2 regions of the Bacillus sp. M13(2017) genome follow, and region 1 is predicted to be linked to the other one. Evidence: riboswitches for the same ligand, from Rfam matches in the RefSeq annotation. Region 1 holds a riboswitch; the other holds the start of a gene.

Region 1 (7,625 bases):
CTATCTCTGTATAGATGGCCTTTTTTTAGGCTTTCTATACTTTATTGGAGTGATGTAAATTGATGAAAAAACATTCCACTACTATACTCTGGATTATTCCCTTATTATTTTTCATTCATAACCTTGAAGAAGCTTTCCAAATGCCACAATACCTTGCTAATCAATTTTCAATCCGTCTTATAACTAGCCAACAATTTTTCATTGCCATTTCCGTATTAACAATCTTTGTATTACTTATCGTCTTTCTATATCAACTTAACTTCTTGTCTTCTATATGCTGGATTATTTTTATACAAGGGGCCATCTTCTTCAACTCTGTTCAACATATTATTTTGTTTTTCATTTATCGCTCCTATAACCCCGGCGTAATATCCGCATTTTTCATTACTCTCTTTTCTATTTTCTTTTTTTTATCAAAAAAACACTTAATTCATCAAAAGCAATTCGTAATTACACTCCTTTTCAGCTTATTTTCTTATCCCATTATAATTGGGATTACCTTACTACTCGCTAGCTGCTTTCAGTAATAAAAAAAGACCAGGAAAACTCCTGGTCTATTACTCTACTTAACAAACATTGGATTCTATATTATACAGAATTGGAAGGTACAGAATTATGGTTTGTTTTGTTTGTTAAGTAGATTATATGTTGAACGAACTAACAGCGGAGGGGTTCCTTCTGTTAGTCCATTAAACCCAATGATTATTTTACGATTTTTTCAAGCTCCTCAAGTGAAAGATCTACTGAAATGGAACCATCATTTGTTTCTTTCTTAATTGCATCTGTTACTTCTTTTGAATGGTATAATTCAATTACTTTTTTCAGTGTTGGATCATCTTTATCTTTCGTACGAGCTGCGAAAATATTAATATAAGGCTTCGCATTTTCATTCTTTGGATCTTCTAAGAAAATAGGATCCTTCGCTGGATCTAATCCAGCTTGACCAGCAACACCGTTATTAATAACTGATGCCGCTACATCTTTTAACACACGAGGTGTTTGCTGTGCGATAACCGGTGTAATTTTTAATTTCTTCGGATTTTCAGCAATACCACTTGGATCTCCAAATAGACCAAAGTCTTTTTTAAGCTTTAATAATCCAGCTGCATCAAGAAGTTTTAATGCCCGTGCTTGGTTCGTTGGATCGTTTGGAATTGCAATTTCTGAACCATCTGGGATTTCATTTGCTTTCTTATATTTTTCAGAGTATAAACCCATTGGCGCAATTTGCGTTGTACCAACAGCTGTAATATCTAACTTATGCTCTTTTTTAAATTGCTCTAAGAAAGCAATATGCTGGAATGAGTTTAGTTCAATATCTCCATCAGCTAGCGCCTTATTTGGCGTTGTGTAATCAGAGAACTCAACCAGTTTAATTTTAATTCCTTCTTTTTCAGCTTTCCTCTTCAAAATTTCCCAAGCGTCTCCATCCGTTCCAGTTACACCAACGCGAACTACTTTTTCTTTAGCTCCTGCCCCTATGTCTCCACTTGAACAGCCACTTAACGCTGAAACTCCTACAATCGCTGATAATGCAAATGCTAAAATTTTCTTCATTTTCTTTTACCCTCTTCCTTTTTATGATCTGCGTAAAAAGACTTTCGCAAAGTAGTTTCCTAAATTTTGAGCTACCTGTACAAGAATGATAAGTAAAACGACCGTTACGAACATAACTGATGTATCAAAACGTTGATAACCATATGTCATCGCTAAATCACCAAGACCGCCACCACCGACAAGCCCAGCAACTGCAGAAAATTCAATTAAACCAACTGTCATAAATGTAACCCCTAAGATCAATGGCGCTAACGCTTCTGGCACAAGAATTTCAAAAACAATTCTAATTGGCGAAGCCCCCATTGCTTGAGCTGCTTCAATGACTCCCTTTGGAACAGAAACAAGATTTGTTTCAACTATTCTAGCAATGCCGATTGATGCAACTAACGTCATTGGGAAGATTGCTGCTGCTGTTCCAATCGTCGTTCCGATAACACTTCTTGTTAGTGGGCTTAAAGCTACTAAAAAGATAATGAATGGAACCGGACGAATTGTATTAATAATGATATTAAGAATAGAAAAGACCCATTTATTTTCTAAAAAGTTTCCTTTTCTCGTTACATATAATAGTAAACCTAGGGGTATACCAAGAATTGTAGCGAATATAAGGGTTACAATTACCATTAAGAGGGTATCCCCCGTCGCATCTAGTATGCGCGGCCAAAATATACTCCAATCAACTCGCATGAGCTTCTACCTCCTTCAGCTGCACTTGCAGTCTTAGATGTTGTAATGCTTTTTGAATTTCCCTCTGCTCACCTTGCAACTCTACAAGAAGATTTCCAAATAGCACATTTTGAAGTTCAATAATATTTCCGTACAGTACATTTACATCGACGTTATAGTTTTTTGCGATATATGATAGTACCGGCTGTCCTGTCTCCTCACCAGTAAATGTTAGACGATAAATTTGACCACCATTTTGAATTTTCGCTAGAACACTTTCCGGTAAATGATCATTAATGACAGAACGTACAAAGTTTTGAGTCGTCTTTGTTTTTGGTTGCGTGAAAACATCAAACAGTTTTCCTTCTTCAATAACTTTTCCTTTCTCCATTACAGCTACACGGTGACAAATTTCTTTCACAACATGCATTTCATGTGTAATAAGAAGAATTGTTAAATTGTATTCTCTATTTACTTTCTTTAATAAGTTTAGAATTTCTGTCGTTGTTTCTGGATCTAAGGCTGATGTTGCCTCATCACATATAAGAATATCTGGCGATGTCGCAAGTGCTCTAGCAATGCCCACACGCTGCTTTTGTCCACCTGATAGCTGCTCTGGGTAATAGTTTGCTTTATCTTCTAACCCTACAAACTTCAGCAGTTCATTTACTCTTTCTTTTATCTCATTCTTTGGTACTTTCGCTAACTTTAATGGATAAGCAATATTTCCAAATACTGTTCTTGAATTAAATAAATTAAAACTTTGAAAAATCATTCCAATTCTTTGTCTCAGTTTACGTAATTCTTTCGTCGATAATGATGTAATATCTTTATCATCTATTGAAATCGTTCCTGCCGTCGGTCTCTCTAACATATTTACTAAGCGTAATAACGTACTCTTTCCAGCGCCACTAAAACCAATAATGCCAAAAATTTCGCCTTTCTCAACTGATAATGTTACATCCTCCACCGCATGAACAGATTGCCCAGCTGATTCATACACTTTACTTACATTGTTAAAAGAAATCATTTTTTCCCCTCCTATATGCTGTAAAAACTTGAAGCAGAGCTTTCGAGGTAAAATAAAAAGTGCCCTCCTTCTTATCAACCATAAAGATAAGAAGGAGAGCACTTATATGTACTCGTTCACATCTTCTCATCTTCCAAGCCTTTATATGGCTTGCTGGAGTTAGCACGGTATTAAAAAAACCCGTTGCTGAGGTATCGTAGGGCCAGTCCCTCCACCTCTCTGGATAAGAATGTATCGATTTAATTGTCGTTTAATTAATTCTCATTATAGAACTCAGAATAATAAGAGTCAATACATTTTTTAGAAAAATATTAATTATTCCTTTATTAAAATTTTCAGATGAAAATTCATGAGAAAATAGTAACTTTCAAGGTTATTTAAAATTCTTTTTCCTCATATTTTTAAACAGGAGAATCCTCTCTACGAATTGAATAAATTTATTTGAATATGAAACTCGGAGGAAGATAAATATATGAAAACAGCTCTTTTACTCGTCGATATTCAAAACGATTATTTTCCAAATGGAAAGATGGAATTGCGTAATCCAGTAGAAGCAAGCGAATATGCTAATCAGTTATTACAACACTTTAGAACAAACAACGAACCTATTTTTCATATCCAACACGTAGCTATAAAAGATGACGCTACTTTTTTCCTACCTAATACAGAAGGTGTACATATTCACGAAAGCGTACGTCCACTTAGAGAAGAAACAGTTATAGTCAAACATTATCCAAATAGCTTCCGAGAAACTAATCTTCTAGAGCAATTAAAACGTTTAGATATTGAACATGTCGTTGTATGCGGGATGATGACTCATATGTGTATTGATGCTACAGTAAGGGCTGCATTCGATTTTGACTTTCAATGTACCGTTATACATGATGCTTGTGCTACAAAAGACCTTTCTTTTAAGAACGCTACTATACCAGCTGTTTATATTCACAATACAATTTTAGCTAGTTTAAATGGTGTATATGCAAATGTAATAAGCACGAAAGAATTTTTAGCTACATAAAAAAAACACTCCTTTCAGTGAGCAAAACCGAAAGGAGTGTTCCTTGTCGAACCATAGATTTTCTTTCAAATTGTATTATACAGGAAATTCTCAAAATGAATACTAAAAAAAATGACTAATAAGTCAACTTTTCTCATCATTTTATTTCTGTTCACATGTTTATCCCGCTATTAATAGGTTTTAGCTCATTCCTTTCGAACGATAGTAATATATAGGATTTCAATTTTAAAAGGAGCTCTTCACATTCTGTGAAGAGCTCCTCTACTATTTCTTATAAAGTTTCAGAAGTAGTTTTTGCTTGCATGTGAAGTGCTAAGTAATCAGGTCCACCAGCTTTAGAGTCTGTACCAGACATGTTAAAGCCACCGAATGGTTGGTATCCTACGATTGCACCAGTACATCCACGGTTGAAGTATAAGTTACCTACGTGGAAGTCTTCACGTGCTTTTTCAATATGGTCACGGTTGTTAGAGATAACTGCTCCTGTTAAACCGTATTCTGTATTGTTTGCAATTGCAAGTGCATGATCGAAGTCTTTCGCTTTACAGAATGCTACTACTGGTCCGAAGATTTCTTCTTTCATTAAGCGAGCATCTTCTGCAACGTCAGCAACGATTGTTGGTTGGATGAACCAGCCTTTAGAATCGTCTCCTTCGCCACCTGCTAAGATTCTACCTTCTTCTTTACCAATTGCAACATAGCTCATTACTTTATCGAATGCAGCTTGGTCATTAACAGGACCCATGTTTGTACCTAATACTGCTGGGTTAGCAACTGTTAATTCTTTTGTTAATTCAACAGCACGATTTAATACGTGATCGTATACATCTTCATGGATTACTGCACGAGAACATGCAGAACATTTTTGTCCTGAGAATCCGAATGCTGATGCAACGATAGACTTAGCTGCTAATTCAAGATCTGCTTCTTTATCAACAACGATTGTATCTTTACCGCCCATTTCAGCGATAACGCGTTTTAACCAAATTTGTCCTGGGTTTACTTTCGCTGCACGCTCATAGATACGGATACCTACATCACGAGATCCCGTGAAGCTTACGAAACGTGTACGAGGATGATCTACTAAGTAGTCACCAACTTCAGAACCGTTACCTGGAACGAAGTTTACTACGCCAGCTGGTAATCCAGCTTCTTCCAATACTTCCATAAATTTCGCTGCTACTACAGGAGTTGTACTAGCTGGTTTTAGTAATACTGTGTTACCAGAAACTAAAGCAGCTGTTGTCATACCTGCCATAATTGCGAATGGGAAGTTCCAAGGAGAAATGATAACACCTACTCCTAATGGAATGTAAGAGAAACGATTATATTCAATTGGACGGCTTTCTACTGGAATACCGTCTTTTAATTTTAACATTTGACGACCATAATATTCCATAAAGTCGATTGCTTCTGCTGTATCAGCATCTGCCTCATTCCATGGCTTACCTGCTTCTTTTACAAGAATAGCAGAGAATTCATGTTTTCTGCGACGAACGATTGCTGCAGCACGGAATAAAATGTCTGCACGCATTTCTGGCTTTGATTTTCTCCAAGTTTGGAATGTTTCATCCGCTACTTGCATTGCTTTTTCAGCTAACTCACGGCTTGCTTTTGAAACACGACCAACAAGTTCCTCTTTATTTGCAGGGTTTACAGAAACAATTTTGTCTTCTGTAGTGATTTTTTCTCCCCCAATAATTAATGGATAGTCTTGTCCAAGATAAGATTCTACTTTCTTTAAACCTTCTTCAAACGCTAATTTGTTAGCCTCCACTGAAAAATCTGTAAATGGCTCATGTTTGTATGCTACTACCATTCTTTTTAGCCTCCCCTTAGAAAAACGTTTACATTTTACAACATTATTCTACACGATAATTTAGATTTATTCAAATATTCCTAGACTTATATTTTAAAAATTAATAAATTTTTAAAATATAATAAAAAAAGAGATCCATACATGGGTATGAATCTACAAAATATGAGTATATTCCAAAACATTTTTTCCAATCAATAATATGGTAACTAATAAAAATAAAGTCCTCACATATCCAACACCTTTTTGAACCGCAAACTTCGATCCAAAATAAGCACCTAAGATCATTGATAATCCCATGATAATACCGTATTCAAAATGAATTATGTCTAAAAATAAAAAAGTAATTAAAGATACAATATTACTAACAAAATTCAAAAGTTTTCCAGATGCTGCTGCTTGAATAAAATCCAAGCCAATTAATAAAAATGCAAAAATTAAAAACGACCCTGTCCCTGGTCCAAAAAATCCATCATAAAATCCTATCATTAAAATAACAAAGAAAAATATTAATGTTTTTCTTTGCGTCATCTTCTTATAGGTAGACACACTTCCCCAATTCTTTTTTGCAATAATATAAATAGCAATAAATACCAACATTACAAGTACTAATGGGCGTAAAATATCCGATGGAATAAATTTTACTACTAAAGCGCCTGCCACAGCTCCAACAATAGTTAACGGGATTAACTTTCCTACAATTTTAAAATCAACTTTTCCTGATCGAATGAAATACATCGCACTCGTAAATGTCCCCATTGTTGCCGCTAATTTATTCGTTGCAATTGCCGAAGCTGGCGATAGGCCAACAAACATAAGTGCAGGAAGCGAAATTAACCCTCCTCCTCCAACAACGGAATCAATAAAAGCTGCTAAAAAACCGAATGCAATTAATAAAATAATGACTTGAAAACTTAATTCGTCCATGAGCTTTACCCCTTCCCCCTATTTTTTACAACATTTTAAATTATAACAAAATTACATAAGAAAAAAAGCTGTTCCATAGAGGAACAGCCTTCATATTTAATCTAAAATTTTCACAAGTGGTTCATCTTTTTTTGCTTCACGTATAATAATAGCTTCTGGGCGTTCTACAGATTTAATCGTTACTTGTACTTTCATATAATTCGGGAAGTATTCCATAACAAGCCCTGCCACATATTGTGTAAAACCAACTATTTCAGCTTTTCCATTAAACTGGACAGGAATATCAAGCTTCATTTCTCTTAATTCATCATCTCTATACATACCAGTACCAATAACAGCTGTATAGTCTCCTTGGAAATAATCGCTTAGTTTTGCCTTAAAGTTGGATACTCTTGCAAGATCTTCACGTTTATTATCTGTTTTCGCTTGCTCTGATGGGAACAAATAATATTTTTCATTAATTTGTTTCCAATCTTCAACCGTTTCACTACCTTTTTCGACATTTGCATAAGAAACAAAATTACCTGGCACGAGCGAAGACTTTGGAGCTTGGCGATAAATCGCAAATGTTATCGGAATATTTTTTGTTTCAGGTTCTTTTTGATGTATGA
Region 2 (7,625 bases), on a different contig from region 1:
TGGATATTGAATCAAGCACAATGAATTTTATCGCTGATCGTACAAAGCTTGTATTTATGGACGATAAGTTAACGGTTGATTGGCATGAAGGTGGAGGAACTTTTCAGCTGAAGAGTCCGAGCCAATTTTATAATCCGAATATGAAGTTACATGTTCGAGTGTAGTAAAGGAAAGGTGGTCCAAAATGTATGTTGGAACCACCTTTTTTTATTGTATAAGTTGCTATTATTGTCGTTTTTTGTTGATAAGTCGATATATTTAAAAAATCGCTGATATAATTCGAGTTGCGCCGATATATTCGAAAAATCGCCGATATAAATTCATACACCAAATAACGTACACCTCTCCTGACAATACGAAGATTTTTTCACATAATGAAATGTACATGTGATTGAATTTTCTGTATAATCTTCATTGCGGAGGGGATACGCATGAGAAGATGGGGAATTGAGTTATTAATTTTAAGTGTTGTTATTATTTGGGGGATTAACTATACAATTGCGAAGTATGGACTTTTAGAATTTACAGCAATTGAGTTTACTGCACTTCGTATGATGGCGGCGGCACCGCTTCTGTTACTCCTTACCTTTTTTATTGAAAAGTCGGTTTATATGGAGCGAAAGGATATACCTAGATTAATCATCGTTAGCGTTGTAGGTATTGTACTGTATCAAACGCTATTTATGGAAACTGTCAAATATACATCCGCTACAAATGCCTCTTTACTCATTTCTATATCACCTATTTTTACAACTGTATTTGCGATTTTTCTGAAACAAGAAAATTTTTCTTCTCGAAAGTTAATCGGTTCTATGATTGCTTTTGTTGGTGCAGCATTAGTTTTAGTAGCAGGGCATTCACTTACTAGTTCTTTTTATGGCAATGGAATTGGACTTATTACATCAATATGCTGGGGGCTTTATCCTGTTTTAGCAGGACCATTAATTAAAAAATATTCAGCATTACGTGTTACAGCATGGTCTGCGCTAGTGGGTGCGATTCCGCTATTATTGTTAAGTGGTCCGCATGTGTTTGTCATGCCATTTCACATTATTCACGGAATGACACTATTTGCTTTACTATATTCTATTTTCTTTGTAACAGTATTTGGTCTAGTAATGTGGTATGTTGGTGTTCAAAAAATTGGAGCGTCACATACGATGGTATATATGTATATAACGCCGCTTGTAGCTGTTTTATTTGCAGCTGTCTGGGCAAATGAATATGTATCGTTTCAACAGATCATCGGTGGAATTATCATTTTTGTCGGTCTATGGTTTGTGAAATCCGAGAAAGGAAAAGTTCATTCTATTGCAGGGGAACCTATATCAAAATAGGAAAACAGATCACCTATGATCTGCTTTCCTATTTTTTTATTTTTGGTAAGAAGATGAGAAATAAGATAGCAGTAAGAAGTGGAATTAAGTTTAAAAATGGAATACGGAAGAGTGTAATAAGAATAATACCTGGAAGAAGAACACCGAGGACAGCGTAAAAAATGCTATGATTTTTCGTGTACCAATACAATGAAAGTCCAATAAGTGCAGGGATAATGAGGTGAATGAGAGCCATTAAAAAATAAATCATTAGACGCCCCCTTTATTTGTGTGCTTATTACATCATATCCGTATGTTCATAGATTGATATCATTTTTTTCATAAATGGACGAAAAAAGTTTGAAAAACCGTCACAAAATATGAGAATATGATGTTTGAAATCTTGTATAATATTATTTTCTAAAAACATTTAAACAACATAAACATACTGTTTATGTTATTTTTAATTTAAATGAAATGGATTTAAGGAATATGAATTTGAAAGAAATTTTTTGTTGGATAGATAAGAACGAATGAAGAGAGGTACAGCATGATTAGTATGTCACTAAGATCATTTAAAATCCAATCGTATTATATACTAGGTATTTTGTTACTAGGATGGATGTTAACACCGTTTTCAGCACACTTTTTAGGCGCTGGAATTGGGCTTATTGTAAGTATGTATTGCGTTTGGCTTTTAGGGAGAAGAATTGAGAAGCTTGGAGATAGTATTGTAAAGAAGACGAAAGCACCGACACTCGGTATGTTTAACCGTTTTGCAGCTGCCATTTTGGGTGCTATTATTATGTACGAAATTGAGCACCACATGGTTATGTGGGCGTTTGCAGTAGGGATTATGGGTGGTTATTTCTTAATCGTTGTGAATTTAGGTTACTATAGCATGAAAGATGAGAAAGAACTAACAAAGAGCTAAAAAAGATAAAAAGATAAAAGAATTCTTTTTAGATGGAATAGATGATCCAGCCACGGATAGAAGCGGTCAGGGCCTTTTTTAGCCCCATGTGATGTGAAACCCGAGAGATGTAGTGAGTAGGGATATAATTTATATGTTCGAAGCCATGATTTGTCTCTGTTGAAATGGGTTTACTCTGGGATAAGTGATTCAGTGATGGATAGTACAGCAGGAAGCATAACTTTACATAAAATACAGGTTTCTGCTTCCAATAAGTTAACATGAAATTACGTATTAGTATGACTCTTAGCTTCTTTAAAAAAGTTGGATATAAGACAGCAAACTATTCCGGTAATTAGAATAATATATTTTATCGTTTCACTTGTATGCTCAAATAAATTAACGTTAAGCATTACAAGTCCCCAAAAAACTTGAATCGCTCCATAACTGAATAAAATTTTTCCTGTACGAGAAAAATTTTTCATAGGTCTCACCCTTTCCTGTATATGTAAATTGTATCATAAAAAAACTAAAAACGAATAAATATAAAGTGAATTTTCTGTAAAATTATAGATGTTGGCATGCCATTTTATGATTTAAGTCACAGATCAAGAGATTAACGTTTCACTTTATATAAGATATAGAAAGAAGCTTACGTTTTCACGTAAGCTTCTTTTTTATGTAAGTGTGTGTAACCGTTAAGCCGCATTGGGTTTTGTCGGTGAGTACGCGAAACTTTACGTTTACACGACACTTATTCATATGAGTAAAGGGTTATTCCAACAGAAATTTTTAATTTAAGCGATTGGGCCGCCTAAGTTAATAATATCTTCAGAAACGCTTTCGAACTTTTTGAAGTTCTCTTTGAATTCATTTGCAAGCTCGATTGCTTTTGATTTGTAAGCAGCTTTATCAGCCCAAGTTTGTTCAGGCATTAACACTTCGTCAGGTACACCTGGTACGTGAAGTGGAACTTCAAGACCGAAGATGTCATGTTTAGCTGTTTCAGTTTTTGCAAGTTCGCCGCTTAATGCTGCTTGAATCATTGCACGAGTGTAACCTAAGTTCATACGTTTACCAACGCCGTATTCGCCACCAGTCCAGCCAGTGTTTACTAAGAATACTTTCGCATCGTGTTTCTCGATTTTTTCACCAAGCATTTCAGCGTAGCGAGATGCATCAAGTGGTAAGAATGGTGAACCGAAGCAAGTTGAGAATGTAGCTTGCGGAGATGTAACACCGCGCTCTGTTCCTGCTAGTTTACTAGTGTAACCACTTAAGAAATGATACATAGCTTGTTCTTTTGATAACTTACTGATTGGAGGCAATACGCCAGATGCATCAGCAGTTAAGAAAATGATGGTATTTGGGTGTCCAGCAACACTTGGCAGTACGATATTGTCGATCGCATGCATAGGGTATGCAGCACGAGTATTTTCTGTTAAAGTAGTATCGTTGTAGTCTGCGATACGCGTTTGGTCATTAATGATAACGTTTTCTAAAACAGATCCAAATTTGATTGCATCGAAAATTTGTGGTTCTTTCTCGTGAGAAAGGTTTACACATTTTGCGTAGCAACCGCCTTCAATATTGAATACACCGTTATCAGACCAACCGTGCTCATCATCACCAATTAATTTACGGTTTGGATCAGCAGATAAAGTTGTTTTACCTGTTCCAGATAAACCGAAAAATAGTGCTACGTCACCTTCTTCACCTACGTTTGCAGAGCAATGCATAGAAAGAATATCTTGTTCAGGTAGTAAGAAATTCATAATAGAGAAGATTGATTTTTTCATTTCTCCAGCGTATTCTGTACCACCAATTAGTACAATACGTTTTTCGAATGAAACCATAATGAATGCTTCAGAGTTTGTACCGTCAACAGCTGGATCAGCTTTGAAGTTCGGTGCAGAAACAATTGTGAACCCTGACTCATGAGTTGTTAATTCTTCTTCAGTTGGACGAATGAATAATTGATGTACAAATAAATTGTGCCATGCATATTCATTAATAACTTGAATTGGTAGGCGGTAATTGCGGTCAGCGCCTGCAAATCCTTTGAAGACGAATAACTCTTCTTTTTCTTTTAAGTATTCTAAAACTTTAGTATATAATTTATTAAAATGTTCTTCAGAAATCGGTTGGTTTACAGCTCCCCAAGCAATTTTGTCAGCAACCGATGCTTCTTTCACAATAAATTTATCTTTAGGAGAACGTCCTGTATATTTTCCTGTTGAAGCAGAAACGGCACCAGTAGAAGTTAATTTCCCTTCATTTCGCATTAATACTTTTTCCACTAATTGCGGAACACTTAGTTGAATCTGTGCATTGCTTCCGTTCAATAATTCATGTAAACCAATTTGGACATTCACAGTACTCATATTTATATACCATCCTTTTCATTTAATGAAATATTTCTCGTAATCCCCAACAATAGTATAACACAATTATATAAATAATGTATACTATTTATTTCTTTTTGTTTGTGTGAATACATTATTTCCTTATTAATATTTCATTTTAGGCGCATTGAGAAAAACTTTCACGAAAATGTGAATATTAATTGACAAATGAATATCATTTCTTTAGTATAGGTTGGGACGGATACTCTCTTATCCCGAGCTGGCGGAGGGACAGGCCCGATGAAGCCCAGCAACCTCACTTGTATTGATAAATGCAGGTGAATAGGTGCTAAAACCTGTGCGAGGCTACAGGTCTCGAACGATAAGAGCGAAGGGCAAAAAGCAGTATGCAAGTAGCAAATTAAACCTTTCCTCTATATAAAGTAGGAAAGGTTTTTCTGTATGCTTGTGTGGGAGAATAAATGTATGTCGCAATCTGTGGCAAATTAAGGATGAGTTCCGTACAATATATACAATTACTGTAGGGAGGTTTACCACATGACAAAAAAACGTCATCTGTTCACATCTGAGTCTGTAACTGAAGGACATCCAGATAAAATTTGTGACCAAATTTCTGATTCAATTTTAGATGCGATCTTATCAAAAGACGCAAATGCACGTGTAGCTTGTGAAACAACTGTAACAACTGGTTTAGTATTGGTAGCGGGGGAAATTACGACTTCTACTTACGTAGATATTCCAAAAATCGTTCGTGAAACAATTCAAGGCATTGGTTACACACGCGCAAAATACGGATTCGATGCAGAAACTTGTGCAGTTTTAACATCTATCGATGAGCAATCTGCTGACATCGCTATGGGTGTTGACCAAGCGCTAGAAGCGCGCGAAGGTCAAATGACTGACGCTGAGATTGAGGCAATTGGTGCAGGAGACCAAGGTTTAATGTTTGGTTTCGCATGTAATGAAACACAAGAGTTAATGCCACTTCCAATCTCGCTTGCTCACAAATTAGCTCGCCGTTTAACTGAAGTACGTAAAGATGATACGTTATCATACCTACGTCCGGATGGAAAAACGCAAGTTACAGTTGAGTATGATGAAAATGGTAAACCAGTACGTGTTGATACTATCGTAATTTCTACACAACATCACCCAGATGTTACATGGGAAGAAATCGATCGCGACTTAAAAGAGCACGTAATTAAAGCTGTAGTACCAGCAGAATTAATCGATGGAGAAACGAAATTCTTCATTAACCCAACTGGCCGCTTCGTAATTGGTGGACCACAAGGTGATGCTGGTTTAACAGGACGTAAAATCATCGTTGATACTTACGGTGGATACGCTCGTCACGGTGGCGGTGCATTCTCTGGTAAAGATGCAACGAAAGTTGACCGTTCTGCAGCATATGCAGCTCGTTATGTTGCGAAAAACATCGTAGCAGCTGGTCTTGCTGAAAAAGCAGAAGTACAACTTGCATACGCAATTGGTGTAGCACAACCAGTATCAATTTCAGTTGATACATTCGGCACTGGTAAAGTATCTGAAGACGTATTAGTAGAACTAGTTCGTAACAACTTCGATCTTCGCCCAGCTGGTATTATTAAAATGCTAGACTTACGTCGCCCAATTTACAAACAAACAGCAGCTTACGGCCACTTCGGACGTACTGATGTAGATCTATCATGGGAACGTACAGACAAAGCTGCAGCTTTAAAAGAGCAAGCTGGTCTATAATATATGAAAAAAAGCTTTGCGCAGTGAGCGCAAAGCTTTTTTTATTTATAATTACGTTGGAATAAAGCGAAGAGTTCAATGTCATGCCAAGTGCCGTTGCGGAATATAGCTTCTTTACAAGTTCCTTCATGTTGAAAACCGAGTGATTTATATAATTTAATTGCTCTCTCGTTGAAAGAAAATACTCGTAAAGAAAGGCGATGTAAATTTAATTCTAAAAATGCATAATTCAATAATAAAGTGAAAGCTTCCTTCCCATAACCTTGCCCCCAGTAATCCTTTTTACCAATATCAATAATGCATTCAGCGTTTCGATTATACGAATCAATATGAATTAAAGAAGTAATACCAATTGGAAGATGCGTAGCTTTTTCTTCAATGATATAGCTTTTAGAGTTTGAAGAATGAATAAATTGCTGTCAAAGTTTTTCTGTATCTTGTAAGGAATATTTATCAAGGTTAAGGGTAGTTGAACTCATAACGTCTATATCATTATGCCATTTATAATACGTTAGAATATCATCTTCGGAAAACTTTCGTAACTGGATACGGTTTGATTCAAACAATATAAGCCCACCTTTTGTATTTACTAGTTTTTGTTCATTATTTCAATACACGAGCTACAATAAATGTGTCCTTCTAGTTCAATATACTTTCTTATATTAGTCATACCATTTGCCGGAAATGGCATATGAATCCACGCTTTTTCATACGTTTGTATTTCTTTTTCACATGATTTACAAAGGATTGGTTTCTTCTTGAACATATGTAATCAACCTTTCATTTGACGTGCTTTACTTGCGCAAAAGGCACTACTTAGTAAAAATAGTGTCGCGAATATAATGCTTACTAATGTAGCGTATGGAATTGCGCCTTTTAAGGAAAAGCCGACAGTGATGGAAGCGACGAATAAGAGGATGAATGTTGTTGTTAATTTTTTATAAAGTTCCATACTATGTAGACCTCCAATCTATTTTTTAGTACAAGTTTTAAAATTGAATTCTATTATGTAGAAAATATAAAGAGTAGCTAAAGATGTGTAGTCTAGGAGTATAAGAAATTGCACTTTCCTTTTTGTGGGTTAGTATACTTATATTGTATCATGGCGCATGATTGGCTTCATACATAATTGTGTAAAGGTATGTATGATAAAATGAAGAAAAGTCTTTAAGAAAGGAAAGATAAAAAATGAGTGTAACTGAACATAAAAAACAAGCTCCAAAAGAAGTGCGTTGCAAGATTGTTACGATTTCCGATACACGTACGGAAGAAACAGATAAGAGCGGACAACTA

The links. A riboswitch is a leader RNA that binds a small molecule or an ion and turns the genes downstream of it on or off. The one in region 1 is predicted to bind S-adenosylmethionine.
Region 2: linked by a shared signal. The riboswitch ahead of metK (methionine adenosyltransferase) and the one ahead of CGQ22_RS19530 (methionine ABC transporter ATP-binding protein) in region 1 are both predicted to bind S-adenosylmethionine.

Annotation. Positions count from the first base shown of each region.
Region 1 is NZ_KZ268508.1:21,436-29,060, reverse strand. It holds gene CGQ22_RS19545 (HXXEE domain-containing protein) at 63-527, shown strand; gene CGQ22_RS19540 (MetQ/NlpA family ABC transporter substrate-binding protein) at 703-1,557, opposite strand; gene CGQ22_RS19535 (methionine ABC transporter permease) at 1,579-2,244, opposite strand; gene CGQ22_RS19530 (methionine ABC transporter ATP-binding protein) at 2,234-3,253, opposite strand; SAM riboswitch class I at 3,377-3,483, opposite strand; gene CGQ22_RS19525 (cysteine hydrolase family protein) at 3,726-4,271, shown strand; gene pruA (L-glutamate gamma-semialdehyde dehydrogenase) at 4,543-6,090, opposite strand; gene CGQ22_RS19515 (TSUP family transporter) at 6,244-7,014, opposite strand; gene CGQ22_RS19510 (CamS family sex pheromone protein) at 7,111-7,625, opposite strand, start outside.
Region 2 is NZ_KZ268500.1:100,205-107,829, forward strand. It holds gene CGQ22_RS00660 (iron-sulfur cluster biosynthesis family protein) at 1-164, shown strand, start outside; gene CGQ22_RS00665 (DMT family transporter) at 432-1,337, shown strand; gene CGQ22_RS00670 (hypothetical protein) at 1,366-1,587, opposite strand; gene CGQ22_RS00675 (ATP synthase subunit I) at 1,867-2,250, shown strand; gene CGQ22_RS00680 (hypothetical protein) at 2,517-2,714, opposite strand; gene pckA (phosphoenolpyruvate carboxykinase (ATP)) at 3,027-4,613, opposite strand; SAM riboswitch class I at 4,842-4,963, shown strand; gene metK (methionine adenosyltransferase) at 5,133-6,332, shown strand; partial or broken gene CGQ22_RS00700 (GNAT family N-acetyltransferase) at 6,374-6,898, opposite strand; gene CGQ22_RS31785 (hypothetical protein) at 6,922-7,098, opposite strand; gene CGQ22_RS00710 (hypothetical protein) at 7,105-7,284, opposite strand; gene CGQ22_RS00715 (MogA/MoaB family molybdenum cofactor biosynthesis protein) at 7,521-7,625, shown strand, end outside.